DNA from 2 places in the Variovorax sp. GrIS 2.14 genome. Region 1 is predicted to be linked to the other one. Evidence: riboswitches for the same ligand, from Rfam matches in the RefSeq annotation. Region 1 holds a riboswitch; the other holds the start of a gene.
What was found. Region 1 has a riboswitch for thiamine pyrophosphate ahead of RCH10_RS15980 (TonB-dependent siderophore receptor). Riboswitches for the same ligand answer to the same signal wherever they lie in the genome.
Positions count from the first base shown of each region.

Region 2: linked by a shared signal. The riboswitch ahead of thiC (phosphomethylpyrimidine synthase ThiC) and the one ahead of RCH10_RS15980 (TonB-dependent siderophore receptor) in region 1 are both predicted to bind thiamine pyrophosphate.

Region 1 covers NZ_JBJXIA010000009.1:89,101-104,940, forward strand. Annotated here, with positions in the region: gene RCH10_RS15945 (sulfate adenylyltransferase subunit 1) at 1-1,086, shown strand, start outside; gene fdxA (ferredoxin FdxA) at 1,127-1,456, shown strand; gene RCH10_RS15955 (NAD(P)/FAD-dependent oxidoreductase) at 1,414-2,484, shown strand; gene RCH10_RS15960 (TetR/AcrR family transcriptional regulator) at 2,570-3,241, opposite strand; gene RCH10_RS15965 (VOC family protein) at 3,396-3,830, shown strand; partial or broken gene RCH10_RS15970 (hypothetical protein) at 3,834-4,016, shown strand; gene RCH10_RS15975 (DUF1428 domain-containing protein) at 4,209-4,571, shown strand; TPP riboswitch at 4,646-4,755, shown strand; gene RCH10_RS15980 (TonB-dependent siderophore receptor) at 4,819-6,996, shown strand; tRNA gene RCH10_RS15985 (tRNA-Asn) at 7,061-7,136, shown strand; gene RCH10_RS15990 (hypothetical protein) at 7,216-8,088, opposite strand; partial or broken gene RCH10_RS15995 (IS3 family transposase) at 8,132-8,359, opposite strand; gene RCH10_RS16000 (hypothetical protein) at 8,372-8,560, opposite strand; gene RCH10_RS16005 (DnaJ domain-containing protein) at 8,828-9,103, shown strand; gene RCH10_RS16010 (hypothetical protein) at 9,110-9,685, shown strand; gene RCH10_RS16015 (hypothetical protein) at 9,715-10,461, shown strand; gene RCH10_RS16020 (hypothetical protein) at 10,491-11,732, shown strand; partial or broken gene RCH10_RS16025 (IS3 family transposase) at 11,792-12,460, opposite strand; gene RCH10_RS16030 (hypothetical protein) at 12,708-13,184, opposite strand; gene otnK (3-oxo-tetronate kinase) at 14,802-15,840, shown strand, end outside.
Region 2 covers NZ_JBJXIA010000002.1:90,536-106,375, forward strand. Annotated here, with positions in the region: gene RCH10_RS04200 (fumarylacetoacetate hydrolase family protein) at 1-544, shown strand, start outside; gene RCH10_RS04205 (bifunctional hydroxymethylpyrimidine kinase/phosphomethylpyrimidine kinase) at 501-2,189, opposite strand; gene RCH10_RS04210 (thiazole synthase) at 2,186-3,040, opposite strand; gene thiS (sulfur carrier protein ThiS) at 3,057-3,344, opposite strand; gene RCH10_RS04220 (FAD-dependent oxidoreductase) at 3,341-4,378, opposite strand; gene thiC (phosphomethylpyrimidine synthase ThiC) at 4,391-6,286, opposite strand; TPP riboswitch at 6,366-6,468, opposite strand; gene RCH10_RS04230 (Coq4 family protein) at 6,638-7,366, shown strand; gene RCH10_RS04235 (C40 family peptidase) at 7,389-7,862, shown strand; gene RCH10_RS04240 (universal stress protein) at 7,927-8,370, shown strand; gene RCH10_RS04245 (hypothetical protein) at 8,385-8,600, opposite strand; gene RCH10_RS04250 (helix-turn-helix domain-containing protein) at 8,684-9,646, opposite strand; gene RCH10_RS04255 (carbon-nitrogen hydrolase family protein) at 9,839-10,909, shown strand; gene RCH10_RS04260 (phenylacetaldoxime dehydratase family protein) at 10,935-11,999, shown strand; gene RCH10_RS04265 (DEAD/DEAH box helicase) at 12,076-14,037, opposite strand; gene orn (oligoribonuclease) at 14,302-14,934, opposite strand; gene RCH10_RS04275 (M48 family metallopeptidase) at 14,993-15,840, shown strand, end outside.

The DNA.
Region 1 (15,840 bases):
CGATATTTCTCGACTGCCAAGCGAAAGTTCATCATCGGCGACGCGCCCGGACACGAGCAATACACCCGCAACATGGTTACCGCCGCTTCGGCCGCCGACGCCGCCGTGGTGCTGGTCGATGCGACCAAGCTGGGATGGGCCGGCGAAGTGCTCGACGGTGAAGTGGTCCAGCAGGACCTGCTGCCGCAAACCCGCCGGCATACGCTGCTGTGCAACCTGCTGCGCGTGCAGTCGATCGTCTTCGCGGTCAACAAGCTTGACGCGATGGACGATGCCGATCTCGCCTTTGAGCGTATCTCGTCGGCGATCAACGGCTTTGCCGAAGCGGCCGGTGTGGCGGTCGCGGCCATCGTGCCGATCTCCGCGCTGAAGGGCTGGAACGTCGCGACGCATTGCACCGAGCGCGCCGACTGGTGCGGCTACAGCGGTCCGACCCTGCTCGAACTGCTGGAGCAACTGCCGGTGACCGCGCAAGACGAAGCCGTGCCGTTTGCCTTTCCGGTGCAGTGGGTCGAAAAGTTCTCGTCATCGGCCGACACCTCGCAAGGCCGCCGCATCTTCTGGGGCCGGGTCGCCAGCGGCCACGTCGAGCCCGGCCAGCGCGTGACCTTGCTGCCGAGCAACCAGACCGCGACCGTTGCGCAGGTGCTGAGCCATACGCGTCAGCCGAAGACCGTGCATGCGGGCCACAGCGCCGGCATCGTGTTGGATCGCGAACTCGATGTGTCGCGCGGCGACTGGCTGCTGGCGCCCGACGCCTTCGAGCCGGTGCGGGAAATCACCGCCACCGTCGCCTGGCTCGACGATGAACCGCTTGTGGCCGGCCGCATCTACTGGGCGCTGCAAGGGCATCGCTGGGTCAAGGCCAAGGTCGCTCGCATCATCGACCGAGTGAACATCACGACGCTCGAATCCGAGCCGACTGCGCAGTTGGAAGCCAACGCCATCGGCGACATCGTGCTGGCGTTGCAACAGCCGCTCGCTGTGCTGCCGTTTTCGCAATCGCGCGCCCTCGGCTCGCTGGTGCTGGTCGACACCGCCACCAACAAGACCTCGGCTGCAGTGCTGGTGCAACCCGCCAGTTAAAATTCAGGGTTTCCCCGATCGCTTTGCCTCTCAAAAGAACATGACACACGTCGTCTCCGAATCGTGCATCCGCTGCAAATACACCGACTGCGTGGACGTGTGTCCCGTCGACTGCTTCCGTGAGGGTCCCAATATGCTGGTGATCGATCCGGACGAGTGCATCGATTGCGCGGTGTGCATTCCCGAGTGCCCCGTCAACGCGATCTACGCTGAAGAAGACCTGCCGGCAGACCAGCTGGCTTTCATCAAGCTCAATGCCGAGCTGGCACTGGCCGACGGCTGGAAGAGCATCACCAAGCGCAAGCCGCCGCCGGCCGACGCCGACGACTGGAAAGACAAGACCGACAAGATCGGGGAGCTGGTGCGCTGACCACTCTCGGCACGCCGATCGAGACCGACGCCCTCATCATCGGCGCCGGCCCGGTCGGGCTGTTTCAGGCCTTCCAACTTGGCCTGCTCGAAATCTCCTGCCACATCGTCGATGCGCTGCCTGCTGCGGGTGGGCAATGCGTGGCCCTGTATGCAGACAAGCCGCTCTACGACATTCCGGGCACGCCAGTTACCAGCGGTCGTCAACTTGCGCAGTCGATGTTGCAGCAGGTCGCACCGTTCAAGCCGGAGTTTCACTTCGGCGAGCAGGTAGCGACGCTAGAACGTCAGGCGGACAACCGCTTCCTTTTGAGCACCTCCAACGGCACCGCATTTCTGGCGAAAACCGTGTTCGTTGCAGGCGGTGTCGGCGCCTTTGTGCCGAAGCGCATCGCCATCGACGGCATCGCGCAATTCGAAGGCACACGGCTTTTCTATCACCCCGAATCACTGACTGGCTTTGCCGGCAAGACGGTGGTGGTGAACGGTGGTGACGACGTTGCGCTCGACACCGCCATTCGGCTGATCGACATCGCACAGCGCGTGATGCTGCTGCATCGCCGCGACGGGTTTCAGGCCGAAGAAGCCACCGTCGCCCGCTTTCGCATGCTGGTAGCCGATGGCAAGCTCGGCTTCAGCGTCGGTCAACCGACTGCGTTCGACGAGCGCCGTCTGCAGATCACGACACCCGACGCGCAAACAGTCGATCTGCCACTCGATGCGCTCATCGCCTGCCTCGGCATTTCGCCGCGCCTCGGGCCCATTGCCGATTGGGGACTGGCGCTCGAACGCAAGCAAGTGCCGGTCGATACGGCAAAGTTCGAAACCCGCGAACGCGGCGTGTTCGCTGTCGGCGACATCAACACCTATCCAGGCAAGAAGAAGCTCATCGTCTGCGGGTTTCACGAGGCGACACTGGCGGCCTGGGGCGCAGCCGAAATCGTGTTTCCGGGCAAGTCGATCCCGCTGCAGTACACGACGACCAGCACGCGTTTGCACACCCTGCTGGGTGTCGATCACCCGCGCTGAACCGGTGCATGGAGTGCGTCTCCACGAAAAGGGCCCTACGAGAAATGGGTACTGCGAAGGCGGGCCTTAGGGTCAGCCACTACCGCTAGATTCCCTTTTCCACCATGTCGAGCAGCCGCTGGCCCATGGCTTCTGCCTGCACCGCCGGTATCCCTCGCAGCGGGCCGTCGATGGTGAGCATCGCCAACCCGTGAACGGCACCCCAAGCCAGAAACTCAGCACCCGGCCGGCGCTCGGGAGCTAACACGCCGGCTTCGACCATCTGGTCAAGCGCTGCGGCAAGCAGCTGAAAAGGATCGAGCCCGGTGTTGCCGGCCTTTTCCTTTTCATGCGTGATGTCGATCTTGTCCGGCGCAACGAAAGCCATCCGGAACAGGCCTGTTTCCGCCAGCGCAAACCGCATGTATCCGGTGCCCACTGCCCGCAAGGCGGCGCGTGCCGCGGCGGCGCCCTTCAGCCTTCGCGGCACCTTGTCGAGTTCAGCCTCCATGGCAACCGCTACTGCGGAGACTGCCGCAGCGCGGACGGCCTGCAGCAACTCCTGACGACTCGCAAAGTGCCGATATGCGGCGTTGGGGACCACGCCAGCGCGCCGGGTCGCTTCACGCAAGACCACAGCGTCGGGGCCGCCAGCACGAGCGAGCTCGATGCCGGCGTCGAGCAAGGCACGGTACAGATCGCCATGCCGATAGGTGCTGCGCGCCGGCGCGGAAACGACGATCGGGTCGGGCGGCACCAGGTGTTCGCGGGGACGCATTGCTTTCTCCATGTGGACAGCGTCCATTCTCTTTGTTATTCTATTGTGTACGGCGTACACAAAATCAGATTCGAAGAAACACAACACGCTTCGCCGTCACCTGCAACGTCAACATTTCCCCGGATCTTTTTTCCTTAACCCAAGGAGCATCGCCATGAATATCCAGCCCTACATCTTCTTCGAAAGTAACTGCGCCGAAGCCATGCGCTTCTACGAGAAGGCGCTTCGCGGCAAGCTCGAAATGATGGTGACGCACGCCGAAATGCCCGACTTCGACGCCACCAAATTCCCGCCCGGTACTGCCGAGCGAATCATGCATGCGCGACTCGTGGTCGACGGCCAGGTGCTGATGGCATCGGACAACGGTTCCGGCATGCCATACGACGGCATGAAGGGCTTTACCGTCACCCTCACCTACCCGGATGTCGCCGAAGGAAAGCGCGTGTTCGATGCGCTGGCAGAGGGCGGACAGGTGCGCATGCCCTTTGGCAAGACCTTCTGGGCCGAAGCATTCGGCATGACGGTCGATCGCTTCGGAACGCCGTGGATGGTCAACGCCGGCTTGTCCAATCCGACATCGCCGACCTGAAACATGAGCGGCATTCCCCGCTTTGGCAGTTCGCTCGACTCGCGCAAGCGCTGGCTCACGCTGATGGTTCTGTGCCTCGGCGTGCTGATGATCGTGCTCGACACGACCATCGTTAATGTCGCGCTGCCTTCGATCCGCGCCGATCTCAAGTTCTCCGAGACGTCGTTGGTGTGGGTCGTCAATGCGGGCTATCGACAGGCATTTACGGTCGGCGCGTTGTTCGCGGCGGCGGCCGGTGTGATCGGCGCGGCGTGGCTGCGCACGGCCTCGCCGTCGGCGGCGGCATCGCCGTCCTCGTCGACCACCCCGTCCTCATGACGGCGCCCCTCCACTACCTCTTCAAGTTCCCCTCTCAACCCTCGTTCAGAAAGTTCTGCCATGGCTCGCTATGTCGATGGATTCGTCGTTCCGGTTCCGACCGTCAAACTGGATGCCTACCGGCGCCTCGCGCGCAAGGCCGGCAAGATATGGAAAGAGCATGGCGCGCTCGAGTACATCGAGTGCGCCGCCGACGATGTGAAGCCCGGCAAGCTCACGTCGTTCCCGCAGAGCGTGAAGCTGAAAGACGATGAAACGGTCGTCTTCTCGTGGATCGTTTTCAGCTCGCGCAAGCAGCGCGACGTCGTCAACGCCAAGGTCATGAAAGACCCGAGACTGGCTGACATGATGGACCCGAAGGCGATGCCGTTCGACGGCAAACGCATGATCTGGGGCGGCTTCAAGACACTCGTCGAACTCTGATCGGGGTTGCGGGTCGCAACACGACTCGCCCTTGCTTTTCTGTCGCTAGAATTCGGTCACCTCGCGTTCCGGCGCAAGGCCGCTAGGGGTGTTGACGCGCAGTTCTTTTCTGCGCCGAGACTGAGAAAGTCCCTTTGAACCTGATTGAGGTAATCCTCGCGCAGGGAAGCATGTTCAGAGCCGCAGCACTTCTCTCAGTCTGCAGAAAGCTCCGCAAGCCGACCTGCCATCACGTCGGAAGAACGTCATGGCACCCCGCAGTTCCGCCCAGAAGAAGTCTGGCCCCCGATGGCGCACCGCGCCTGTTCCCCAGGCGTTGGCCACTTTGTTCCTGATGGCGGCCGCGAGCGGCCAGGCGCAAACCACGCTGCCCGCCATCACCGTGAACGACCAGACCGCACCGGTGCAAGCGGACATCAGCGGATTCGGCGACGTGCCTTTGCGCGAGTTGCCCATCACCGCAACTGTTATCGGCAGCAAGCAGATCCAGGACAGTGGCGCACGCCGACTGGCCGACCTCACCAAGTTCGATTCGTCGGTGACAGATGCCTACAACGCGGCCGGCTACTGGGACTATCTGACGGTGCGCGGCTTTGTGCTGGACAACCGCTTCAACTACCGGCGCGAGGGCTTGCCCATCAGCGCCGAAACGTCGATTCCGCTCGACAACAAGGAGCGCGTCGAGATCCTGCACGGCACCAGCGGCATCCAGGCCGGCACCAGCGCCCCCGGCGGGCTGGTCAACTACGTCGTCAAGCGGCCGACATCGCAAGACCTGCGCGAAGTGCGCATCGAAACGACGAGCCGCGGCAGCGTGCTGGGCGCGGTCGACCTCGGCGGCCGCTTTGGCGACGACAAGCAGTTCGGCTACCGGCTCAATGCCGTCAACGAAAACCTGAAGCCGCTCACGCACAACCTGGACGGCAACCGCAACCTCTTTTCGCTCGCGGCGGATTGGCGCATCACGCCGGACTCGTTGTTCGAAGCGGAGATCGAATACAGCCACAAGGCGCAGCCGAGCCAGAACGGCTACAGCCTGCTCGGCAACGTGTTGCCTTCGGTGCCGAATCCGCGCCTCAACCTCAACAACCAGCCGTGGTCCCAACCCTCGGTATTCAATGCGCTGACCGGCAGCCTTCGCTTCACGCAGGCCATCAACGCCGACTGGCGCTGGAGTGCGCAGATCGGCCAGCAGCGCCTCAAGACCGACGACCGCCTGGCCTACGCTTTCGGCTGCAGCGCCGAAGGCAACTACGACCGCTACTGCTCCGACGGTACCTTCGACTTCTACGACTTCAGGAGCGAAAACGAACGACGTCGAATGACCGCCGGCCAAGTCAACCTGAAGGGCAACGTGATGACCGGCAGCGTGAAGCACGAGCTCGGCTTCGGCATCTTGCAGAGCCGCGTGCGCAACCGGTTTGAAGACCAGGCCTACAACTACGTCGGCACCGGCAACATCTTCGGTACGGCGGTGGTGCCGGCCGACCCGACGATGGACATCCCCAACACCAATCGCGACGAGCGCTCGACCGAGTACACGGTGCAAGACGCCATCCATTGGAACGACAAGTTCACGACATGGCTCGGCGTGCGCTACACGCACCTCAGTCGCGGCAGCGTGCGCACCGACGGCTCCGACCCGACGCAGTACAGCCAGAACATCACCACCCCGTGGGTCGCGGCCAGCTACGCGTTTCAGCCCGGCTTGCTCGGCTATGTGAGCTGGGGCAAAGGCGTCGAATCGGAGATCGTGCCGAACAGGGCGTCGCAGTACAGCAATGCCGGCGAAGCCTTGCCCGCCCTCACCTCCAAGCAGTGGGAGATCGGCCTGAAGGGCGGCGGCAACGTGGCGGACGGTGCCCTCAATTGGCAAGTGGCGTACTTCGACATCTCGCGGCCGATGACCAACCTCGACAGCTGCGACGCCAGCGGCGCGTTGTGCAACGGTCAATACGACGGCCGCGCCGTGCACCGCGGACTCGAAGCCAATGCGCAATGGACAACAGGACCGTGGCGCTTTGGCGGGGGCGTGACCCTGATCGACGCCAAGCGTCGCGACAGCACGTTAGACCCTGCCGCCAACGGACAGCATCCGACCAACGTGCCCAACCAGGTAGTGCGCGCGCTGGTCGGTTACCAGTTCGCCGCCGTGCCTGGCCTGAGCACGCAACTGCTGATGTCGCACGAAGGCCGACGCAACGTGCTGCCCGACGGATCGATCCAGCTGCCGTCGTGGACCCGCTTCGACGCCGCGCTGCGCTACGACACCAAGCTCAACAACGTGAACACGAGCTGGACCGTAGGCGTCGAAAACCTGGCCGACCGCAGCTACTGGAAAGAGTCCCCCTACCAGTTCGGCCACGTCTACCTGTTCCCCGGCGCACCCCGTACGCTGAGGCTCGCGTTCACCGCGTCGCTGTAATGCGACGAAGCGTGAGCCCCAGCCAGGAAGCCCGAAAAAGCCACGCTATAATCTGAGGCTGTATTCCTCGATAGCTCAGTTGGTAGAGCGCCGGACTGTTAATCCGTAGGTCCCTGGTTCGAGCCCAGGTCGAGGAGCCAAGAATTTGCTATACCTAGCAGCTACTTAGCCCACCCCTCATAGGGTGGGCTATTTTTTTGGCTGTACGGTACTCAGCACCTACTCAGCAGCGCGTTCAACAGCAGGCCCTGCAGCTTTGAGCACTTTCATTTCGCCGGGTAGTCTTGCCACTGCCTCTTCCATCCGCGCGGTTTGTCGCTCAAGCATCTGCTGAAACTGCGCTAGCTCTCCGCCGAACCCCAGCTCGTGCCGTACCGCAACCAAGAGCGGGAGAAATTTGTCGTTCAAGCTCTTCATAGTGGCGACCACATGCTGTAGGTACGCCATCTGCAGTGCGATCCCTGTGTTCTGATGACCCTGCCGCGCTTCAGCATGGCTCTGCGCCTGCTTGGAGAAGAAATCGAACGATCGCTGTAATCGTTGAAATTTGTCCGGATCGACCTCGCCTGATTCGTTGTACGCCGTCATCTCGGCGAGCACTCGCTTTACCTGCAAGTGCGCATCTTTGTGTAGGGAATCTTGAGTGGCCGCATGCGCTCGCTCCAACTGGATTTTTCCAGCCTTCGGGACGCAGCGCATGAAGGCCGCGCCGTACTCGGACAGAACTCCGCTTGCAAACTCGGCGGTAGCTGGTTCACCGACCAACTGCAGCTTGATCATTGCGGCCGAAAAATTGGCCAGTTCAAGTTGCGCATCGAGCCTTGTAAAGTCCAACTGCGGCAGCACGCCCATCCGGCCGTTGAGGTGCACAGTCGCCTCTGCAGCTGGTAGATAAACGTCACGTCTGAGTGCGGCCCTTCTTTCTGTCGCCTTCTCTTCGGAGTCATGCTTGAGTTGCAAGGCGAGTTGCCGCGCGCTGTGGCCGTTGCTGACCTTCATCGTGACATACGAGACAAGCGCTGTTCCTAGCGCCGCCCACACCGCAATGGGAATCCGGCTTATTGCGTCAATGACCTGAGTAAGAAGATTCATTTGGCGCCTTGAATCGCCCCGGGATTCGTGGAGGCTGATTGGTTTAAGTCAGGCCCGCCACCGTGGTGGCTTGACTGGCGAGTTGCCGGTAGTAGTTTGCCTCAGCTTCTGCAGGCGGGATGTACCCGATGGGTTCGAGCAGCCGCTGATTGTTGAACCAGGACACCCATTCGAGCGTCGCGAATTCCACGGCCTCCTTGGTCTTCCACGATGCTCGGCGATGAATCAATTCGGCTTTGTAGAGTCCGTTGATGGTCTCGGCCAAGGCGTTGACGCTCCTATGTCAAGCGGGGCGCACGGAGTCCGCCAAGTCGGCAAGGATCAGCGGGTAAAGCTCGCGAACGATGTAGCGCTTGAGGCAGCGATGGATTTCCTTTTTCAACAAGCCCTCTTCGGTGCGCCTGACGACGTAGTCGCGGGTGCGGGCATCACTTCTCATTCGAACCATGGCGATGGTCCAGAGGGCGTTCATCGCCCTCGAGGCTGATTTTTTAAGTTCACGGGCTGCACCGGGCTCCGAACCCAGCCTGCAATACCTCCGCGGTTTATCAGGCCGACGACCAGCGAGCGTCGGCAGCGCATCCGCGAGACTAAGGCATCAATCGGACCTTGAAAGAAGGCCTGGCATCAAGGCGAAGCCAATGCCGTGTCACCCAGCACCGGGCTTCTGACCAAAGATCATGCAGAATCGTCGCCTTTTGCGGTTCGCCGTGACACCCGTAACGCACGAAGGCACCGCATGCAAGACCACTATCTCGCCCTGGGTGTCAGTAGTAGCGCGAGCCTGGCGGACATCAAGAAGGCCTACCGCCGCCAAGCCGCCCGGCACCACCCGGACCGCAGCTCTGCCCCGGATGCCGCCACGCGTTTCCGCGTTGTACAGGAGGCCTATGACATCCTCGGCGACCAGGCCAAGCGTGAGACCTACGACAACAACCGCAAGCGTAATCTTCTCGACGATCCGATCGAAACGGCGCGCGGGATCTGGTCAGACTATTTCCACCGGCTCATCTAGGCCTCGATGCACGTATCCCCCTTCTTCCGCAATCTGCATTCCTCCTACCTGGCAGAACTCGACGACATGCGCCACGACTCCGATGGGCAGTTCGTGCTGGACCGGCGGCTGGCCGAGCGGCGCAGCGAGATGGCGTTCCTGGTCAACATGCTGGAAGTCGCTCCCGAGATGGTGGCGGTCTTGCTGCACAAGGCCTTCCACTTCACGTCCACGCCGGCTATGGACCAGTTGCTGACCTGCGAGTCCGGAGACCTTACCGCGTGGGAGAGCCTGCGGGAAAGCATCGACATCGCCCCCTGGGCCAAGGCCACCGTGCAATTGCTGCGTGAGCAGGCCGCCGGTGACAACTTCCTGAGCGTGGCTGCCGCTTTGGAATACATGGCGGGCAGCACTCGGCATGCGCCAGTCCTTACAGGCGACCAGGACGACAGCGAAGAAGACGCGGACAACCCCGATGCCGAGCACGACACGGACGATCGCCATCCGCTGTCGGCCGACGACCTGGACGACGCCGATGGCCAGACCCGCGAGGACGCCCGCGCTGACTGGATGGCCGAGCACGGCTTCGACCGCAAAGACTGAATTGCCCCGCGCGCAAAGCACCCACCGCAATGAACCACCTCACCCTGATCACGAAGACCCAGAGCCTGATTGCCGCAGGCGACATTGCCGGCGCCGAGTCCGCCCTCACCGAACTGGCCGACACCGAGGGCGACAGCGCGCTGATGGTGGTGCTGGACCAGTTGGAGCCCAAGGACATCCTGGCAGTGATGCGCGAGTACGACCCGTCCCGCGAGTCGGTTGTGAGCCTGCTGGTCACCCCCGCGCAGTTCGCGCACGCCATCGTCATCGAGAAGCGCTACAAGGATCTCACCCACACGCACCTGCGCGGCATGGTGAACGCCATCGTCTTCCGGGAGGACGCGGACCCAGTGGCGTTCTTGACCGCCGTGGGCGATCTGGAGGGCGGCAGCGAAGCCATGGCCAACTACTTCGCCGAGAAGTGGGCGCGCATCGAATCCTTCGCCCGCAGCGGGAACTTTGACACCGATGAAGAAGACGGCGAGATGATGTCGGAGTCCGAGCTGCTGGCGTCGGCCTACCTCAACCCCAGGGTCCATCTGGACGAGGTCGCCGACCAGGACTGGATGGAGCTGGCCTGGCGCATGCGCTACGAGTGCCCCGACCTGTTCACCGAGACCTTGCTCGTCTTGCGTGCACAGGCGCGCGCCCATAACCTCGGCGTGGGGAACGAGGAAGAGACTGATGAAGAAGACACGCGCGTGGAGACCCGCGACACCGACCGCGGCCACGGCACACCGGCGGCGCGCGACGACGAGGAAGAGTCGGCGATCTGACGGCCCCATCCACAGCGCCTGAATCCACGATGTCCACGCCCTCGCATATCGCCCCCCAGCCAGTCGCTCTGTTCGACGAGCGGCCCTTCTTCGAGAAGGCCCTGCAGCACGGCGTGCGCCACGGCATCATCGCACCCGCCAAGCTGGCCGCCATGTGCCAGGAAGCGCCCAAGGGCATGGTGCAGATCGCACGCTATTTCGGCACCGAGTACCTGCGGCCCGACCTGGAAAGAGCCAGGGACCGGCTGATCAACCTGGTGAGCTTGTACCTGGAACATTCGACCGGCGGCGACCTGAATCAGGCCGCCGAGTCCCTGCGCGACCACAGTTTGCTGTCGCGCTCCAAGGGCGGCTCAGACATGCTCAAGGCGCTGATCGCCATGCCCCAGAGCAGCCATTTCGGCATGCAGGAGCACGGAGTCTTCAAGGACAAGCACATCCCCTTGCTTGCCAAATGGTCCCTGCGCAGCCTGCCCGAGTACCAGGCCGAGCGCGCCGCGCGCAGCCTCGCTACGACCTTGGTGGAAGCAGCCGTCTGGATGGCGGCCCAGCTGGGCCTGGATGCCGATGACCTGGAGGATGCCGGCAAGGACGCGGAGGCCGTAATGCGCACAGCGCTGCTGGTGCGCGCATGCCGGCGCAGCGCCATGCCGGATTGGACCGCGTTCGAGAAGATGGTGCTGGGCCTGCGTACGAAATACGCGTCGCGGGCCGATGACCCGGCGGCGCCGGTCCCCATGGGCTTGCCCAAAGACCTGCCGGCGAAGTACCTGGCGGTGGTGCAGTCCGTGCGGGCTTCTGTCGTGCAGGACATGCCCCGGATCCTGGATGCCACGCTCAGCGTGCGCAAGCTCTTCGACCAAACGCCGGCCCTCGTGGGCCGCTATTTCTGGTCTGAGGACGCCATGGCTGACCTGGACCATTTCGAGCGCAGCGACAGCCTCTTGTGGAAGAAGGCCACCGCGGGCCACAGCGACGACAGTTCGCTGCTGACACTGTTCCTGCGCATCGCCACGCACGGCAAACACGCCACGCTGCTGACCGGAAAGACCGCAGCAACCTTGGTCAAGAAGATCCGGACCTCAGGCCTGGATGCCGATCTGCCCCGGCAGTTCGTGCTGCAGCACGCCCCGGTGTCGCTGCGGCGCGACTACCTGCACCTGTGGAACGCCTTCATCGACGAAGCCGAGCCTGTGCTGCGCAGCGACGGGGTGCAAGCCACCGAGGATGCGTTGGCGCTGCTGCGCCAAGAGTGCAATATTACCGAGTAGGCATAGAGCGAGGGCGCTCCCCTGGATATGCCATGAGTCCCAAGCTTCGTCGGTAATCACATCGAACGCGTCAGCTCGGCATCCGCGATACGTGCCAGCCATCCCGGCCATCGATAGTGGGCACCGCGATCCGAATGCACGACAGGCCGGTTGCTGCCGATGTCGATCGTCTCGATAGGGGCATCCAGCATCGTGTTCACGAGCTGCGCGTCCGGGCGCATCCCGATCGTCCAACTGACCACCTTGCCATCGAAGCAGTCGATCACGGGCGACAGGTACACCTTGCCTGCCGGAATGTGGAACTCCGAGATGTCGGTGAGCCATTTCTCGTTGGGAGCACCCGCGGTGAAGTTGCGGTTGACGAGGTTGTCTGGCGCTGGACTGATCTCGCCCACATAGGAACCATACCGACGCCGCTTGGGCGTCGCAGCGACCAGGCGCTCATGATTCATCAAGCGCTGCACCACCTTCTCACAAATGTGCGTGCACTGGCTGCTCAGTGACGCCCGCATCCGACGGTACCCATAAGCACCACCACTGGCGGCGAATGCAGCTTTCAAATGCACGCTGGCTTGGCACACTAGAGGCGGGATCTGCCTGCGTTTGCGTGCCGCGTAGTAGCCTGGGCGGCTGACCTCCAGCACCCGGCGGAGTTGCTCCACCGGCACGGCGTTGTCCTTGTGTTGCAGCTGCTCGATGAGTTGGAAGCTCATCGCAGTTCGCGGGCAAAGAAGGCCGAGGCTTTTTTCTCTTCAATCGAATGCACTCATTTGCGGCGGCGGTCGCCTAGCGTTTGAGATGCTTCCCCCGCATGAACCGACCTGCAGGGAACGGTCATGGAAACCAACGCGGAAACCACAACTTGGAAACTTGGTCTTCCGCCGCGTACGCGCGCCAGTGCGCGCACGTACAAAACGGAGAACGGCGACCGCGGGGTATGTCGAGAGCTGAGGGATCCCATCTGAGGCACCTCCGCTATGACCCAAGAGGCACTTCAGCGCCCGCCAGCACCACCTCCACCGGAGCCGCCACCGCCACCACCCCCGGCTCCTGCCCCGCCACCGCCACCTCCTCCACCGCCAGATCCGCCGCCACCTGCGCCAGCTCCACCGCCTGACCCACCGCCGCCTGCGCCAGCTCCACCTCCTGACCCGCCACCAGATCCGCCGCCGCCTGACCCGCCGCCCCCGGCGCCAGCTCCGCCAGCACCACCACCCGATCCGCCACCCCCTGCCCCGCCACCGCCGCCAGATCCGCCCCCGCCTGCGCCAGACCCACCACCAGCTCCGCCGCCAGACCCGCTACCGCCTGATCCGCCGCCCCCTGCGCCAGCTCCACCGCCTGACCCGCCGCCCCCTGCACCAGCTCCACCACCAGCACCGCTGCCGCCGGCGCCTGCGCCAGGTCCAGCCCCGCCAGATCCCCCTGCTCCTGCTCCTGCTGCGCCAGCACTCGACGCACTGCTCGCAGAACCGCTTCCACTGGCGGATGCTGCAGAAACTACGGTCGATCCTGAAGAGCCTCCGCCGGATGCAGTAACAGCTGCAGAGCCGCTGGGGGAAGGTCCGCCTGATGCTGGTAGGCCAACGTGATCCATGCAGCGCGAGTCTCCAAGCACGCGCCTCACAAAGTCACAGGGTTCCCGAAAAGGCTCGGGGCGCTGGGGCGTGCGGACTGCCAACACTGCCGGAGAGACATTGGGCATGACGACGGGCGGCCGAGGTGAGGGAATGCGGTCGTCGTTACTCCGCAGAGGTTCCGGTCGCCGAGACGTTGCATCCGAGGAGAAGCCGGCAGGGGAATCATTCCTTCCGGTCACCCGGCTCGTGCTCTGTCCGGCCCACGTTGTCGAACTGTGGGCCTCCCCTTGCGCATAAGCGGTCGAACCCTTGCTGTTTACAGAGGGCGGCGCGTTGGCACGCTCGGGCAAGCGATCAGATGTTGGAGGAATCGCTTTCAGGTCCAGAGGTGACGCTGTGTTCTGCGTAATTTCACTCTGTTCCGGTGAAGCCTTGCGTGGCTCACCAACAGGATCGAGGGAGGGTGCCAGCAGTAGCCCAGCTGGTGCAGGCAAGCTCTGATCGGCTGGGGTCACGGCCGTAGCGTCGACGCTTGTGATAGCCCGGGACAGATCTCGGTCCGAACGTGGATTCGCGCCCCAAAACGCAAAAAATGCGGCTACGACTGCACTCGCAAAGAAGCCCGCCGCTAACAAGGCTGGAGCGGAAAACCAAATTCGTCCTTTACTTGGATCGAGTTCTCCACTGGGCGGCTCGAACGGCTCAAGAAAGATGGGTTGCCGACCCGGCAGCAAGCCGCCTAGCGCGACTCGCCTCGCAAAAGGTGCTTCTGACCCGTCCTCCGTGCGTCGCGCGTCAGCGGACAAAGGCTTTGGCTGCAGTGACGCGATCTCTCCGCTCGTGCTGCAGTTGGATGCCTTTGACTCAACTGTGTTCGCACACCACTCCGAGCCGGCTGGAGTGCGGGCCGGCCGGGGCGCCTCGCCGTTCAAGATCTTCCTGGCAGCGACTTCACCGAAATCCCGACGAAATGCGCGATCGATCATTTCCCACTGCTCGCCTGCGGCAGCACGACCACCGAAATCACGATGAAAGGCTTGCTCTACCAAATCCCATTGCGCTTGTACCGAAGAGTGCCGGCTTCCATCTGCGGGCGCGTCGGGGGGCCCGCCTCCTCCGGCGTGGTTTTCGACAAACGGTTCGCGGCGCATGGTGGTTCGCTCAGCTGGAGGTCATGTGAAGGTTTCACATCTTGCTGATGGTGCCGAGTTTGCGTGTAAGGCATTAGCGCTAACGTCGTAATCTAGATGCCTGTCTAAACGATCGATCGACCCTGCAGTCAATCGCAGGTCATTCCGTAGACGCGATTGCTCAAGAACAGCGTCGGGGATCACGTGTGCGCCTTCCGTGCGCTCGACACGGCAGTGCCGGCGCAGCAGATCGCCGTGGGGCAAAATTTGGCATATATGATATATATTATTGACGCATTCTTCGACGTTTTGCCGTCTTAGCACCCCGTATCCGCAGTTCCCAAACAGGAGCGCTCCGAATGATTCTTGGTGGACTGGCAGACGACCTCACCGGCGGCCTCGAACTTGCTGCGATGCTTGTCGCCGAAGGTGTATCGACGTTGCTTGCAACCTCGGCCAGCGCCGCCAAAGCCATCGGCAACGCAGACGCAGTCGTCATCGCACAGAAGACCCGCATCGCTCCCGCACCCGAAGCGCGCGCGCTGTTCGAAGCCGGCGCCTCGGTCTTGCGCGCCGCTGGCGCACGCCAGCTCTTCTTCAAGTACTGCGCCACCTTCGACTCCACTGACACGGGCAACATCGGGCCGTGTATCGAGGTGCTCATGGCGCAAACGGGCAGCGAGTTCACTGCGTGCTGCCCGACCTTTCCTGAATACCAGCGCGCTGTTTTCCAGGGCCATCTTTTCGTCGGTGATCGCCTGGTGAGCGAGTCGCCTAAGAAGGACGACCCGGTGACGCCGATGACCGATCCCGACCTGGTGCGGGTACTGCAACGGCAGACGACCCAACGCGTCGGGTTGATCAGCCATCTCGACGTGCGTGCCGGCGCAACCGCCATCGCGCAGCGCGTCGCCATGCTCCGCAGCGAAGGCATCGACTGCGCCATCGCCGATGCGGCCGACCATCAAGACCTTGCGCATTTGGCTGAAGCCACCGTGCACTGGCCGTTGATGACGGGCGGCTCGTCGCTCGCGGCGCACTACCCTGCCCTGTGGCGCCAGCTCGGCTGGCTCGACAGTCGGCGCGCGCCCGATGACTTCCCGCCAGTGCGCGGCCATGGCGTCGTGCTGGTCGGTAGTTGCGCCGAACAAACGCGGCGCCAGCTCGACGTCTTCGCGCGCTCCCATCCTGTTCTTGCACTCGACTTGAAGGCGCACGTCCGCGGCGATGACGTGGTCGGCGCCGCACTGGCGTGGGCAGACGCGCGCTTGTCGGTCGAGCCTATCGCTGTGTCGACGTCGGACACGCCGGCCAATGTCGCACTGTTGCAGGCTGAGTTTGGCGTCGCACGGCTTGCCGCATCCGCGGAAGACTTGCTGGGTCGCATCGCCAGTGGAT
Region 2 (15,840 bases), on a different contig from region 1:
GCCCGACGAAGCCTGGGACTACATGCTCGGCTTCGCACCGGCGCTCGACATGGGACTGCAGAACTTTCGCGACACCGACCAGGGCTCGATGCTGCGCGTGAAGGGCGCCGACGGGATGCTACCGATCGGCCCGGGCCTGGTGACCGGCGTCAACATCTTCGACCAGACCTTGCGCACCTACCGCAACGGCCTGCTCGTTCAGGAGGCCCACATCGGCGACGAGATGGTCTGGGGACCGCACTACATGGTGGCCGACATTGCACGCCACATCACGCTGATGCCCGGCGACGTGGTGCTGACCGGCACGCCGTGCCATTCACGATCGGTCGATCCGGGCGACACCGTCGAAGTGGACATCACGGGCATCGGGCGGCTGACCAGTCATGTGGTCGCGGGCTCGGTGCCACGCGCTTCTGCGCTCGGCGTCGGCCACGCACCGACCGATTCAGACGAAGTGCGGCGCGTGGCGATGGGTCACGATCCGCGGGTGCCGGATCGCTTCAAGGACAACTACCGGGCGGCGGCGCAAGTCCCCAACCGTTAGGCAGGCTGGGGTGCGGCAGGGGCAGCAGCGACTCTTGCTGAGCTTGCTCCGGTCGCTTGTGCTTCTTCAATGCCGTGGTTGCGACGCCTTCGCGCAATGCCGTCGCCAGCACCGGCACGGTGGTCGTCGCGTCGACACCCAACGCGCGCACGACGCACACGCCCGACACACCGCACGCGGCCGCCTCACTCACCTGCCCCGGCTGCAAGATGCCGCCAATCGCAACGACTGGCGCACCGGCCATGGCGTTCCACCAGCGCAGGTTGTCCAGCCCTTGCGGGCGCCACGGCATGTCTTTGGTGAGCGTCGGCCACACCGGCCCGCACGCCACGTAGCGCGGCGCCAGGGCACGGGTCCGGCACAGCTCCCACAGACTGTGCGAACTGATGCCGAGTGCGAGTCCACTGCGCAGCAGCTCGCCGCGACCCGCCTCACCCAGCGCCAGTAAGTCGTCCTGCCCGAGATGCACGCCGCTGGCGCCCAACTCCTGCGCCAGCGCCCAGTGGTCGTTGATGAACAACTCGGCATTCGCCGCGCGGCAGGCCGCCACGCTGCGCGCGATCTCGTCGCGCAGCTGCGCAGTGCAACGCGCGTCGGGCGGTTGGGCCGGATTCGCTAAATCGGACAGCGGCGGCGTCTTGATGCGCAGTTGCACCGAGCGCACGCCCGCGGCCAGTACCTGCCGCACACGTTCGGCGCTGTCGACGATGGCGTAGAGACCCAGCAACGGGTCGTCGCTGCGGCGTGGTGCCGCGAAGCAGGCCGCCTCGCCCCACGACATGCGCGGCAACAGCGCAGGGTCGGCGTGAAAGCCCGGCCGCGCGATCACCGGTCCTGCGCCGGTGCCCGCCGCATGACCGCTTTGGAGCGCCTGCGTGGTCGCCATCTTCGCAAGGACGAGCGCATCGGCCGCGACGTAGCCGAGTGCCAACGCTGCGGCAACACTGCTCGCGAAAGTGCAGCCGGTGCCGTGGTTGTGCGTCGTGTCGACACGCGGCGATGCGAGCCAGCCGGCGGCGTGCTCGGTGTCGATCCAGTCGAGTGCCTCACGCTCCGCACTCTGCACGTGGTCCGTGCTGTCGCCGCCGGTAATGCAAACCGCCGCAGCGCCGCACGCGCGCAGTCGTCGGGCGAGTGCCGGCACGTCGCTGCGGCCAGCGTCATCGCTATCGCCAAGGCCGCTGTCTTGCGCCTCCAACAAGCGATGCGCCTCGCGCACGTTCGGCGTGACGACCGTGGCGCGCGGCAGCAGCAGATCGCGGTACGCCCGCAACACTGCCGCGTCGGCGAACTGCGCACCGGTGCTCGCCCCCAGCACAGGATCGACCACCAGTGCGACAGGGCGCTCGCGTCGCAGCAGGTCGATCCATCGTGCGACGCATTCCACTTGCGCCACGCCGCCCAGCAGGCCGGTCTTGATGGCGAGTGGCGGCATGTCGGCGGCAAGCGCTTCAAGCTGTGCATCGAGCCACGCGACCGGCAGCGGCTCGATGCGCGCGACAGTGCGCGAGTTCTGCGCCGTCACGGCCGCGACCACCGGACACAGGTGCACGCCGAAGGCATCGGCGGCGCGCTGATCGGCTGCCAGCCCCGCGCCGCCGCCACTGTCGGTGCCGGCGATGCTCCAGATCACCGGCGGCCTCATCGCGCGACCTCGCCGATCAGAAATGGTTGCCCACCCACCGGCGTGCTGGCGACCGCGAAGTCTTGCCGTGCCATGACGCCGGCTTGCCAGCCACCGCGCCCGGCCTCGACGGCATGCCGAAACGCACCGGCCATTCGCACCGGGTCGCGCGCTTGTGCGACCGCAGAATTCAACAGCACCGCGTCGAAGCCCATCTCCATCGCCAATGCCGCGTGCGAGGGCGCACCGAGGCCGGCGTCGACGATCAACGTCGCGTCGGGCAGCCGCTCGCGCAAGGTGCGCAGGGCCCAGGGGTTCAACAGCCCCTGCCCCGAGCCGATCGGCGCGCCCCACGGCATGAGCACGGCGCAACCCGCATCGAGCAATCGCCGGCAGGTGACGAGGTCGTCGGTGCAATACGGCCACACTACGAAGCCGTCGCGAACCAGCGTCTGTGCAGCGACCAGCAGTTCGGCCGGGTCGGGCTGCAGCGTGTGCTCGTCGCCCACGACCTCCAGCTTGATCCACCGGGTGTCGTACATCTCACGCGCCATGTGCGCCAGCGTGACCGCGTCGCGTGCGGTGCGACAGCCGGCGGTGTTGGGCAACAGGCGGGCGCCCTGTCGCAGCAGTGCCTCGCGCACGATCGTCATGAAGCCGTTGTCGCCACCGCCGCCATCCGTTCTTGCCATCGCCCGCTTCAGGCCGACGGTGACGACCTGCGTACCAGCGGCAGCGATGGCGTCGCGCAGCGTGTGCGGCGATGGATAGCCGGCTGTGCCGAGCAAGAAGCGGCTGCGCATCTGCACGCCATCGACCGTCCAGAAGTCGTCGGATGCAGTGGCGGCGGGTTGCGTGGGTTGTTCTGTCATCACAAGTCTCCGCGGCTCAGCCGCCGACGATGGGTTGAAAAAACAGCACGACATCACCGCCTTCCAGCACGCGCCGGTCGCGTTGTCCGCGCGGCACGAAGTCGCCGTTGATGGCCGTGCCCATGGCCAGCGGCGCGTGGCCCAGCGACTGCATCAATGCAGCCAGCGTTGTGCCGGCAGCGACTTCGCGAGGTGCACCGTCGAGTTGCACGGTGATCGTTGCGATTGGCGTGCCGGTATGCATGTCGGTTTGGGTGGCGTCGGTCACGCGGTTCAGGTCGTTCATGTCAGTCATGTCGTTCATGCAGCAAGCGCCTCTTCCACCAACGCTGGCGCCAGCAGCCAGCCATGCCTGAACAGTCCGTTGATGCGCACCAGTCCGTCGCGCACTTCCACCACCGGCGCATGGTCCGGTAATGCGGGTCGCAGGCTGCGGTCGAGCCGCAGGATGCGTGCTTCGGCCAGTGCCGGCAAGACGCTGTGCGCCGCGGCCATCAACTCGACCGCGCTTTGCAACGACACCGGTGAGCGGTCTTCGCTTTCGATCTCGCTCGCTCCCACAATCACGACGTCGCCGGGCCGCGGCACGACATAGACGCGGTGCCGAGGATGCAGCAGTCGGACGGGCCGCGTCAGCCCGAGTCCCGGCGCATGCAGCCAGACAGTTTCACCACGAACGCCGCGCACCGGCAAGGCGGGCCGCGCGCCCACGCCGCGCACGTCGAACACCGTGTCGAAGCGCTGCCAGCCGAGTCTCTCGACGTGCAGGGCGCCGGGCTCGAGGTCGGTCACGCGGCGCTGCCAACACCAGCGCACACCGGCCGCGCCGTCGTGCAGTGCCGCCATCGCGGCGGCAGCGTCGATCTGCGCTTCACCCGGCAGCAGCCATGCATGCGCCACGCTGGCGAGCGCCGGTTCGAGCACTGCCAATGCGGCTGCATCGAGAGTCTCTGCCGGCATCAGCCCGGCGACTTCGTGGTTGCCAAGGCGGGCGAGCACGCGCTCGGCGCTGCCCTTGTCGGCGCGGTGCGCGAGCATCAGACTGCCGCGTTCCGCGAAGTGCGGCGGCCCCGGAAGCTGCCGCACGATGTCGCGCCAAAGCCCGATCGAACGCAGACCCCGCACGGCGATGTCGGCGGTCGCGTTGTCGAGTTCGGCCAGCGGGCTCAACATGCCGGCCGCGGTGAAGCCGGCGGCACCCTGGCCGTTGAAGCGCGCTACCGCGTCGTCGGCCGGATCGAACACCGTCACCGCATGGCCGGCGCGCGACAGCTGCCAGGCGAGCAAGCGCCCGAGCAGCCCGGCACCGGCGATGCCCATGCTTTTGGCGTGCGCCATGGAAGGCGCCACTCAGGCCTGCGGCACGATCGGAATGTAGAGCTCGCCGCCGGCTGCCTTGAACTCGCTTGACTTGCTGGCCATGCCCGCATCGAGCGCCTGTGTTTCGGTCAGGCCGCGCAGTGCCGCGAACTCGCGCACCTCCTGCGTGATCTTCATCGAACAGAATTTCGGGCCGCACATGGAACAGAAGTGCGCGACCTTGCTGCTGTCCTTGGGCAAGGTCTCATCGTGGAATTCGCGAGCGGTGTCGGGGTCGAGACCGAGGTTGAACTGGTCCTGCCAACGAAAGTCGAAGCGCGCCTGCGACAGCGCATCGTCACGCGCCCGTGCGCCGGGATGGCCCTTGGCCACGTCGGCCGCGTGGGCTGCGATCTTGTAGGCGATGATTCCCTGCTTCACGTCGTCGCGGTCCGGCAGGCCCAGGTGTTCCTTGGGCGTGACGTAGCACAGCATGGCGGTGCCGGCCCAGCCGATCATGGCCGCGCCGATCGCGCTGGCGATGTGGTCGTAGCCCGGCGCGATGTCGATGGTCAACGGGCCGAGTGTGTAGAACGGCGCTTCGTGACAGGTCTTCAACTGCTCGTCCATGTTGGCCTGGATCAAGTGCATCGGCACGTGGCCCGGTCCTTCGATCATGGTCTGCACGTCGTGTTTCCAGGCGATCTTCGTGAGCTCGCCCAGCGTGTGCAGTTCGGCAAACTGGGCTTCGTCGTTGGCATCCGATGCGCAGCCCGGGCGCAACGCATCGCCCAGCGAAAAGCTCACGTCGTAGGCCTTCATGATGTCGCAGATGTCTTCGAAGTGCGTGTAGAGAAAGCTTTCCTTGTGGTGCGTGATGCACCACTTGGCCATGATCGATCCGCCACGCGACACGATGCCGGTACGCCGCCCCGCCGTCAGATGGATGAAGCCCAGGCGCAGTCCGGCATGGATGGTGAAGTAGTCGACGCCCTGCTCGGCCTGCTCGATCAGCGTGTCGCGGTAGATCTCCCAGGTGAGGTCTTCGGCCACGCCGTTCACCTTCTCGAGCGCCTGATAGATCGGCACGGTGCCGATCGGCACCGGGCTGTTGCGCACGATCCAGTCGCGCGTGGTGTGGATGTTGCGGCCGGTCGACAGGTCCATCACGTTGTCTGCGCCCCAACGGATCGACCACACCAGCTTTTCGACTTCTTCCTCGATGCTCGAGGTGACTGCCGAATTGCCGATGTTGGCGTTGATCTTGACCTTGAAGTTGCGCCCGATCGCCATCGGCTCGACTTCGGGATGGTTGATGTTGCCCGGGATGATGGCGCGGCCACGGGCCACTTCGTCGCGCACGAACTCGGGCGTGATGATCTTCGGGATCTGCGCGCCCATCGGGTTGCCGGCGAGGCGTTTTTCGCGCGCGGCATCGGCCATGTACGGCGCCATCCATTCGCGCTTGCCGTTTTCGCGCAGCGCGACGTATTCCATTTCCGGCGTGACGATGCCGCGCCGCGCATAGTGCATCTGCGTCACGTTGCCGCTCTGGCCGGCACCGGTGCGGGCGCGCCGTGGCGTGCGTTGCAGCGAGGCGGCGCCGGCACGCAATTCGGCAATGCGCTGGGCATCGCGGTCGGCATGCGTCGCCCCGTCGTCCAGCGCCAGATGCAGGCGGCCTTCATAGCTTTCGGTGTCGCCGCGCTCGGCCACCCACACATCGCGCACGCTCGGCAGTCCGCGGCGCACGTCGATGTCGATCGTGGCATCGGTATAAGGGCCGGAGGTGTCGTAGAGCGAGACGCGCTCGCCATTGGTTAACGCCACCTCGCGCACCGGCACGTTGAGGTCTGGGCGGCTGCCGGCGATGACGCCTTTGGTGGAAGCGGGAAAGGGTTCGCGGGTGAGCGCGAGAAGAGACGCGAACTTGTCGATGGCATTCATGCGGGGCACTCCTGGTTGCAAGACAACGGGTGCTCCGCGATGGCTCCGGGGCGGCGCCCGTCATCGGCGGACGGGCACACAGGGGAGTCGCAGCTCTTCTTACGCTGGTATGAACCAGATCAAGTTCGCGGGTTCGGACTGACCATCTCAGCACGCGCTTGCGTGCACCCCGGAGCGGGACCGATTCTGGGCATGGTGCGCGCGGAAGTCAACCAGCAATGCCCAGCCTGACGGTCTTCCACCGCAACGTTGGGGCGGTGAAAATAAGTCCTGCCCGGAGACCGCGAGACTGCACAGTGTCTCCTCAGTGACTTCTCAGTGATTGCGCTGTGGGCTGTTCAAGAAAAAACCATGACGACTTCAGCATCTCCCACACCGTACAAACGCGACTTCCCGACAGCGTTCGGCGCCATTCGCAAGCTGCTCGCCGATGGCAACGACACGACACAGGTGTTCGTCATCATGCGAGCGCTCAACGGCCCGGTACCGCGCCATAACTACGCTCGCTTGATGCACACGCCGGCTGGCAGAAAGCTTGCCTACCGCCGCGTCGAACTAGCGGAGCGATTCTCCGATCCGGCCTTCATCGCGAGCTTTGCGCCGGGCACCGTCGGCGCCGAGTACCGCGCGTTTCTTGAACGAACCGGATACAGCGCCGCCGGTCTGGCAGAGATATCCAATCTCAACCGTGAGCCGCTGGTCGAAGACCCTTACGCATGGAGCGCAAGGCGCACGCGCGACGTGCACGACATCTGGCACGTGCTCACCGGCTACAAGGCCGACGAGAGTCTGGGTGAAGCGGCGCTGGTCGCGTTCAGCTTCGCCCAATCGGGCGGACTGGGCTGGGCCTTTATTGCGTTGGCTGCCTCCTTGAAGAGTCTGCGCGTGACTGGAAATTCCGTGTTCGCGCGTGCGGTGATCGAAGGCTGGCGCAACGGCCGCAAGGCGGCGTGGCTACTGGGTGAAGACTACGAGTTGCTTTTGCACGAGCCGCTCCCCGCAGCGCGCGAACGCCTCGGCATCGCGCCTCCGACCCGCTATGTGTCGGCGCAAGGCGTGCTGGCCGAGCATCTCGCCTGATGGCGCTCGTTCGATGACGCCTATGCGGCGGCTTCCCGGCTCGGCGCTTCTCCTAGCCGCCGCATTGCTCGCGGGTTGTGGCAGTCAGCAAACTTCAGCGCCCCGCGCGCCACGCGCCGCGCTGTCATCGGAGCAAGCCAACGACATCGCGATCCATGCACTCGGCCTGGTCGGTACGCCCTATCGATACGGTGGCAATACGATCGAAGGCGGCTTCGATTGCAGCGGCCTCATCGGCTATGTCTACCGCTCCCGCATGGGCGCCGCGCCGCCGCGCACGGTGGCGCAACTCTCCGACTTCGGCGATCCGGTAGCGACACGCGAACTCCGCTCCGGCGACATGGTGCTTTTCGGAAGCGGACGGCCGACGCATGCCGGCATCTACGTCGGTGAAGGGCGCTTCGTGCATGCGCCTTCGACTGGTGGTGAAGTACGGCTCGACCGGCTCGACGGTCCTTACTGGTCGAGGCAGACGCTCAAGGTGCGGCGGCTTTGATGTGCGTCAAACCCGATGACATCGCTCGGCCGCAAGATCGCGCCAGACACTTGAGGATCGATCCATGTTCAAACGCATTCTTGTAGCCACCGACGGCTCTACGTTGTCGAAGAAGGCCGTGCGCGCTGCCATCACGCTGGCGGCGCTGCACGACGCGCAACTGGTCGCGCTGACCGTCGTGCCGCGCTATCCGACGAGCTACCTCGATGGCGCGATGGCGTTTTCTGCCGAGGAGATCGCAACCACCGAAAAGCGCTGGGCCGATTCCGCGCAAGCCGTGCTCGACGACATCGTTACGGCCGCCAAGGCCAAAGGCGTGGACATCAAGACCGCGACCATGAGTTCCGATCAGGTGGCCGAATCGGTGATCCGCGCGGCACGCAAGCATCGCAGCGAGCTGATCGTGATGGCATCCCATGGCCGCAAGGGGTTGAAGCGGTTGCTGCTGGGCAGCGAGACGCAGCATGTGCTCACGCACTCTTCTCTGCCGGTGCTGGTGCTGCGCTGAAGCTCATCTGAACATCAAGGAAGCAGCCGCTGCCACAACGGCTTGCGCTTTGGCTCCAACGCCTCCAACGTCCCGTTGATGGTCGTCGCGCCGGCGAAGCGACGTCGCGCTTCCTCCTCGTGCGCTTGCGCCACATGACGTGCCCCCTCGTCGCCATGCATGACCGCGCGGCGCCAGTTCAAGGTGCGCGCGATGAGGTCTTGATCTGTGAGTTGGTCGGGTTGTGTCATGCCCGGATTGTCAGTTACATATCGGTTACAAATAGGGAACTTTCGCACGGCTGAAGGCTAAAAGCGGGCTGTGCGCATCAGCATCATTGCATCCGTGAATTACGCCACTCGCGCGGTGAACAACCGAAGCGCTCACGGAACGCGCGGCTGAAATGCGCAGCGTCGTTGAAGCCTCGCGCATAGGCGATTTCGCCCACAGGCCGACCGACCAGCCGTGGCTCGAGCAGGTCTTTGCTGCATGCTTCGAGCCGGCGTTCCCAGATGTATTGCGAGGCGGTGAGCGGCTCGCTCTTGAAGACCCGATGGATGTGGCTGGCCGACACACCGAGCTCGGCGGCCAGGCTGCTCACGGACAACGTCGGGTCGGCCAGTTGCTCGTCGATGCGGCGCTTCACGCGAGCCAAGTGATAGGCCGTCAGATTGCTGAGGCCGGGTGCGCGCGCCGCCGGCAAGGTCTGCAGACCCGCGACAAGAATGCTCTGCACGCCGTTGGCCACGGCGAGCGCTGAAGCCGGCTGCAAGGTGTCGATGTCTTCTCGCAGCGTCCGAATCATGCCGAGCAACAGGTGCCCGGCGCCTTCACGGCCGGACACCGTCGTGGCGGTCAGTGTTTCGGTGTTGCGCAGTTCGCTGCGCAGACGCTCGCCCGGCAGCTTGAGCACGATCTGCTCGAACGCATCGTCGAAGCGCAACTCGTAGGGCCGAGTGCTGTCGTACAGCGCAAAGTCGCCGGCCGACAGCACCGCGTCGCGGCCGTCTTGCCGCACCATCCCTTTGCCCTTCGCCTGGATGCTCACCAGAAAATAATCGTCCGACGAGCGCGCAATATGGCCTGCGGTGCGTGTCACGTTCTGTGCGCTCGACGTCACCACCGACACGTCGAGGCTGGGCAGCGTGTGCTGCCGGATGCTGCCTTCGAAATTGCCTGCCTCGTCCGGGCGCACCGGATCGCATCCGAGCTGCACGTAGACGTTGCAGATCATGTCGGTCCAGTACGCGAGTCGCTGGTTGCGGGGAACCGCGTCGGTGCTGAGCAATTGATTCATGGGTAACTCCCGAAGTGCGGTCCAGAAGTGCGTTCTCGAAATGCGTTCTGCCACGCTGGAACAAGAACGCCGCGCGTGTCGGACAAAGTGTTTGCTGGCGGCGAACTTACGCTTCAAGCAACCCGCATGCCATCGCGCAAACCCGAAGCGCACGGCGCGGCCGATCCTTCCAACCCGCCAGGAGAAACCAACATGCCCCGTGCTGCCCATCCCAAGTTTCGCGTCGCTGCCGTGCAGGCGGCGCCGGTGTTCCTCGACCTCGACGGCACCATCGACAAGACCATCGACCTGATGGCCGACGCTGCCGCGCAAGGCGTCAAGCTCATCGCGTTTCCGGAGACCTGGCTGCCCGGCTATCCGTGGTGGATCTGGCTCGATTCACCAGCGTGGGGCATGCAGTTCGTGCAGCGCTACAACGACAACTCGCTGGTGGTCGGCTCACCCGACTTCGATCGGCTCCGCGATGCGGCGCGCAAGCACAAGATCTGGCTGTCCACAGGCTACAGCGAGAAAGCTGGCGGTAGCCTCTACATTGCGCAGATGCTGATCGACGACCAGGGCAACACGGTACAGACGCGCCGCAAGCTCAAGCCCACGCACGTCGAGCGCACGGTGTTCGGCGAAGGCGACGGCTCCGACCTGACGGTGTGCGAAACAGCGATCGGCAATATCGGCTCGCTCTGCTGCTGGGAGCATCTGCAACCGCTCAGCAAGTACGCCATGTACGCGCAGAACGAGCAGATCCATTGCGGCGCATGGCCGAGCTTTTCTCTCTACCGCGGCGGCGCATACGCGCTTGGAGCCGAGGTCAACAACGCGGCAAGCCAGGTCTATGCGGCGGAAGGCCAGTGCTTCGTGATCGCACCCTGTGCCACCGTGTCGCCGGCGATGAGCGACCTGCTCTGCACCGACGCGGGCAAGAAGCAGATGCTGCTCACCGGAGGCGGCTTTGCGCGCATCTACGGCCCGGACGGCTCGCCAATGGGAACCAATCTCCCGGAAGACCAGGAAGGCCTGGTCATCGCCGAAATCGAACTCGGAATGATCTCGCTCGCCAAGGCGGCGGGGGACCCGAGCGGGCACTACTCGCGACCCGACGTCACGCGCCTGCTGTTGAACAAGACACGGCGTGAGGCGGTGGTTTTCGAGCGGACGGCCGAGCGCGAATCGGGTGCGTTCGAGGTGGCTGCGCCGGTCGCCCCTTCGCCCGCCGTTGCCGCGGAATCCACCTCGCCAGGCGCGCGCGTCCCGCTCGCTGCCTGACCGCAACCGAGCCACGGAGCAACTCATGGAATCCGCCATCGCAGAGCATTTGAAGTGTCCGCGTACACGGCATCGCCGGGTCGAGGACGACTACGCACCGCCCTATCCCGTGTGGTCGGCGCGTGCCGCGCCGTCGGTCACGCAGGTCGTAATGGGCTACTTCGGCGTGCAGTCGCGCGGCGTCGCGATGCAGGGCAAAGCCTGCGCCGCACTGATGAAGATCGCTGCTGGCTTCGCGCTTGCCGACGGACCGGGTCATCACGACCTCACGCACTATGTCGATGCCGATGGCTTCGACAATATGATCGCCATCGCGTACTGGAACGACACGGCGAGCCATGCACGCTGGTGCGCGACTCCCGCAATCGATGCATGGTGGTACGACGACGTGCGGCTCACCGAAGGGCTCGGCTACTTTCGCGAGATCGCATCGCCGCGTGTCGAGCACTACGAGACCATGTTCAACACGCCCGATCGCTTCGAAGGCGTCGGCATGGTCATGGGCAAACTCAGCGGCGAACTGCAGGAGCACGGCTACTGGGGCTCGATGCGCGACCGCATTCCACTGTCGCAGACCGATGCGATGTCGCCGTCGGGCTGGCGCGCGATCGTGGCCGGTGCGCCGCTGCCAGGCCAGCGCGTTCAAGTCGCTGGTCACCAGAACATCGCGATGATCCGCTCCGGTCAGGAATGGACCGACACCGCGGGCACGGAACACACGATGTATGTCGAAGAAATGGAGCCCGTGTTGCGCGAAGGCATGGACTTTCTGCGCGACCGGGGTTTGTCGATCGGCTGCTACAGCAACCGCTACATGACCCATCTCGACGCCGCGGGTGCGCCACTGCAAAAGTCGTTCGGTCTCAGCTATTGGCGGTCATTGGCAGACATGGAACGCTGGGCCGAATCGCATCCGACGCACGTGGCGATCTTCGGCGGCTTCATGCGCTACGTGCAGGCGCTCGAGTTCCAGGTCAAGCTGCGCGTGTATCACGAGGTCTCGGTTTTGAAGGCGGACGAGCAGCGCTACGAGTACATCAACTGCCATGCACGCACCGGACTCATGAACGGCTTGCAACATGCGAGTTGAGTAGACAACGAAAGGCCCGCCGTCTTGCGAGGGCGGGCCTTTCGATCAAGCGCCATTGCAGGCGCTGACATTCGGTTTAGCGCGTCGGCTTGAACGGAGCGCGCTTGGCAGCTTCGCGAGGAACGAACACCTTGCCGGCACCACCGTGGCCAGCGCTTGCGCCGCGGGGCGCGAAGCCCTCGCTGCGACCACCGCCAGCACCACCGCGCGGTGCGCCGTCGCCGAATCCGGGCTTGCGACCGTAGCCGCCGCCATCTTCGCGAGCGCCGCCACCGAAGCCGGCATTGTTACCGCCGCCGAAGCCACTGTTGCCGCCAATGTTGCCCTGGTAGTTGCCACGCGGGCCCGGTGCGCTCGGACCACGCGGAGCGCGGTCGTTGAAGCCGGTCGCACCAGCGTAGTTGCTGTTGCCGCCACCAAAGCCGCCGCCATTGCCGCCGCCGAAGCCACCACGATGGCCGCCAGCGCCACCACCGCCGCCGAACTTGCGGTCACGCGAATGGTTGTCACGGCTGTCGCGGGCACCGCCGCGGAACTCGCCCATCGGCGGGCGCGATTGCGGCATGCGCTGTTGCGGTTCCAGACCGGGGATGGTCTCGGAGTTGAACTGCTGACGGCTGTACTGCTCGATGTCCATGATCTTGCGGCGATCGCGGAATTCGGCGAACGTGATGGCCAAACCATCGCGCCCTGCACGGCCGGTACGACCGATGCGGTGGGTGTAATCCTCGGCCTTCATCGGCAAGCCGAAGTTGAAGACGTGGGTGATCGTCGGCACGTCGATGCCGCGTGCGGCCACGTCCGTTGCCACCAGGATCTGCACCTGGCCCTGGCGCAGTGCCATCAGGCGACGATTGCGCAGGCCCTGGCTCAGCGCGCCATGCAATGCCACGGCGCTGAAGCCGGTTTGCTGCAGGTCGGCGGCGAGGCCGTCGCACTCGACTTGCGTGCTGGCGAACACGATCGCCTGGTTGATGGTGGTGTCACGCAACCAATGGTCGAGCAGCTTGCGCTTGTGCTGGCTGTTGTCGGCCCAGAACAGCACTTGCTTGATGTTCGCGTGCTTTTCTTGCGGGCTGTCGATGGTGATGCGCTGGGGTTCGCGCATCACGCGCTGGGCCAGTTGCTGAATGCGCGGCGCGAAAGTCGCGCTGAACATCATCGTTTGCTGACGCCCGATCGTGAGCTGGTTCACTTCTGCGAGATCGTCGGAAAAACCGAGGTCGAGCATGCGATCGGCTTCGTCGACGACCAGGAACTTGACCTGATCGAGCTTGATTTGCATCGAGCGCTGCAGGTCGAGCAAACGACCTGGCGTAGCGACGACGAGGTCGGCGTTCTGCAGCTTGGCGATCTGCAACTGGTAGGGCATGCCGCCCACCACGTTGGCGATGCGCAGGCCGCGGCAATGCTTGACCAGCTCGATGGCGTCGTGTGCGACCTGCTGCGCGAGTTCGCGCGTCGGGCACAGGATCAAGGCGCCTGGCGTGGCAGCCTTGAAGTTGCGGTTGCTGGTCGGGTCTTTGCGCTTCGGCTTCTTGAGCGGCGCTTCACCGCGGGCAGCAGCTTCAGCGGCCTGGCGCTGAAACTCGGCCTTGGCTTCGGCTTCGGCCTCTGCCTGGCGCTTGAGCAGCGTGTGCAGCACAGGCAGCAGGAAAGCGGCGGTCTTGCCGCTGCCGGTCTGGCTCGACACCATCAGGTCGACGAAACGTGCAGCGCCGTTTTGATCGACATCGCCACCCATGGCGAGCGGAATGACCTTGTCTTGCACCGTGGTCGGCTGGGTGAAGCCCAGGTCGGCGACGGCGGCGATCAGTTCAGGTGCGAGGCCGAGACGGACGAAGCCGTTCGGCAGCGCAGGCGCTTCCACGATTGCTTCATCAGCAGCGGTAGCGATTTCGTTGTTTGGTTCGACATCCGGCGCGACTGCGTCGAGTGTTTCCAGGATGGGTGCTTCCGACACGGTGTCGGGAGCAACGGAAAATTCAGTGGATTGCACAGGCGCGAATTCGCCCTGCGCTTCAAAAGCGTCGGTCATGATTCAATCTTCATACGCGAGCGCTGCCGTAAGCGGCGCTCCGTTGGTGGTTAAAAACATCAACCATCCAACGACATTCAGCAGAGGCTTTCGCCAGGGCTGCGGCCTTTTTGATTTGCAGCCGGAACCAGAGAAACTGGTTACCGAAAGCAATCGGGCGCGGTGTGCAAGACAGGGAGATGCAAGAGACGCTGCCGTTGCCACCAAAGGCTCACCGCAGCGAAGCCATCGATTATCGCATGGCTCCGGGTTTTTACCTAATCGTCAGTCGGTCAAACGCAGAAAGGTGGTGCGGTAATGCGCCAGCTCTTCGATCGACTCGTGCACGTCGGCCAAAGCGGTGTGCGCTTGCTGCTTCTTGAAGCTGCTGTACGCACTCGGCTTCCAGCGCTTGGCCAGTTCCTTCAACGTGCTGACATCAAGGTTGCGGTAGTGAAAGTACGCCTCGAGCTTCGGCATGTACTTGACCAGAAACCGCCGGTCCTGACCGATGGTGTTGCCGCACATCGGCGAGCTGGTCTTGGGAATGTATTTAGAGATGAACTCGAGCATCTGCTGCTCGGCCGTCGCTTCGTCGAGCGTCGACGCTTTCACCTTGTCGACCAGGCCGCTACGGCCATGCGTGCCTTTGTTCCACGCATCCATGGCGTCGAGCACTTCGTCGGTCTGGTGAATGACCAGCACGGGGCCTTCGATCCGAGGCGTCAGATCGGGACCGGTGACGACAACGGCGATCTCGAGCAAGCGCTCTTTTTCCGGATCGAGGCCGCTCATCTCGCAATCGAGCCACACCAGGTTCAGGTCGCTCTTTTTAAGCGTTACGGGCGCTGCGGCGGACGTCGGTGTCGCAGTTGCAGCAGTGGTCGGAGCACCAGTCGAATCAGTAGGTTCAGGCATCGGGGGATTGTCACCGATGGCCTGCGAGGCGCAGGTGCGGGGACTAAACTCGTGGCCCATGTCCTCATCGATGATCTTTACTGTCGCCTTCGCCGCTGCGCTGGTTGCCGGCCTGCTCGTGAAGTTCTGGCTCGCCTCACGGCAGATGCGCCACGTCGCCCGGCACCGCAACAACGTGCCGACGCCGTTCGCTCAAACCATCAGCCTCGCGGCGCACCAGAAAGCGGCCGAATACACCATCGCCAAGTCGCGCTTCGGCTTGATCGAGATGGCGTGGGGCGTCGTAATTTTGCTGGGCTGGACGCTGCTCGGTGGCCTCGATGTGGTCAACAAGCTGCTGCTCGCTTGGCTTGGCGGCGGCATGACCCAGCAATTGGCGCTGCTCGTCGCGTTCGCGGCGATCGGTGGCTTGCTCGAACTGCCCTTCACGCTCTGGCAAACCTTCAGGTTGGAAGAGCGCTTCGGCTTCAACAAGATGACGCTCAAGCTGTGGCTGGCCGATGCAGTGAAGTCGACGGTGCTGGGCACGGTGATCGGCCTGCCCATCGCTGCGTTGATCCTCTGGCTGATGGGCGCAGCCGGCACCTTCTGGTGGCTTTGGGCCTGGTGCGCGTGGATGGGTTTTAACCTGCTGCTCATGCTGATCTACCCCAGCGTCATCGGGCCGCTCTTCAACAAGTTCAAGCCGCTCGACGACCCGACGCTGCAGGCGCGCGTGACCGCGTTGATGAAGCGTTGCGGCTTCGCGGCCAAAGGCCTGTTCGTGATGGACGGCAGCACGCGCAGCGCGCATGCCAACGCGTACTTCACCGGCTTTGGTGCAAGCAAGCGCGTTGTGTTCTACGACACATTGCTACGCCAGCTGAGCGCCTCCGAGGTCGAGGCCGTGCTCGCACACGAACTCGG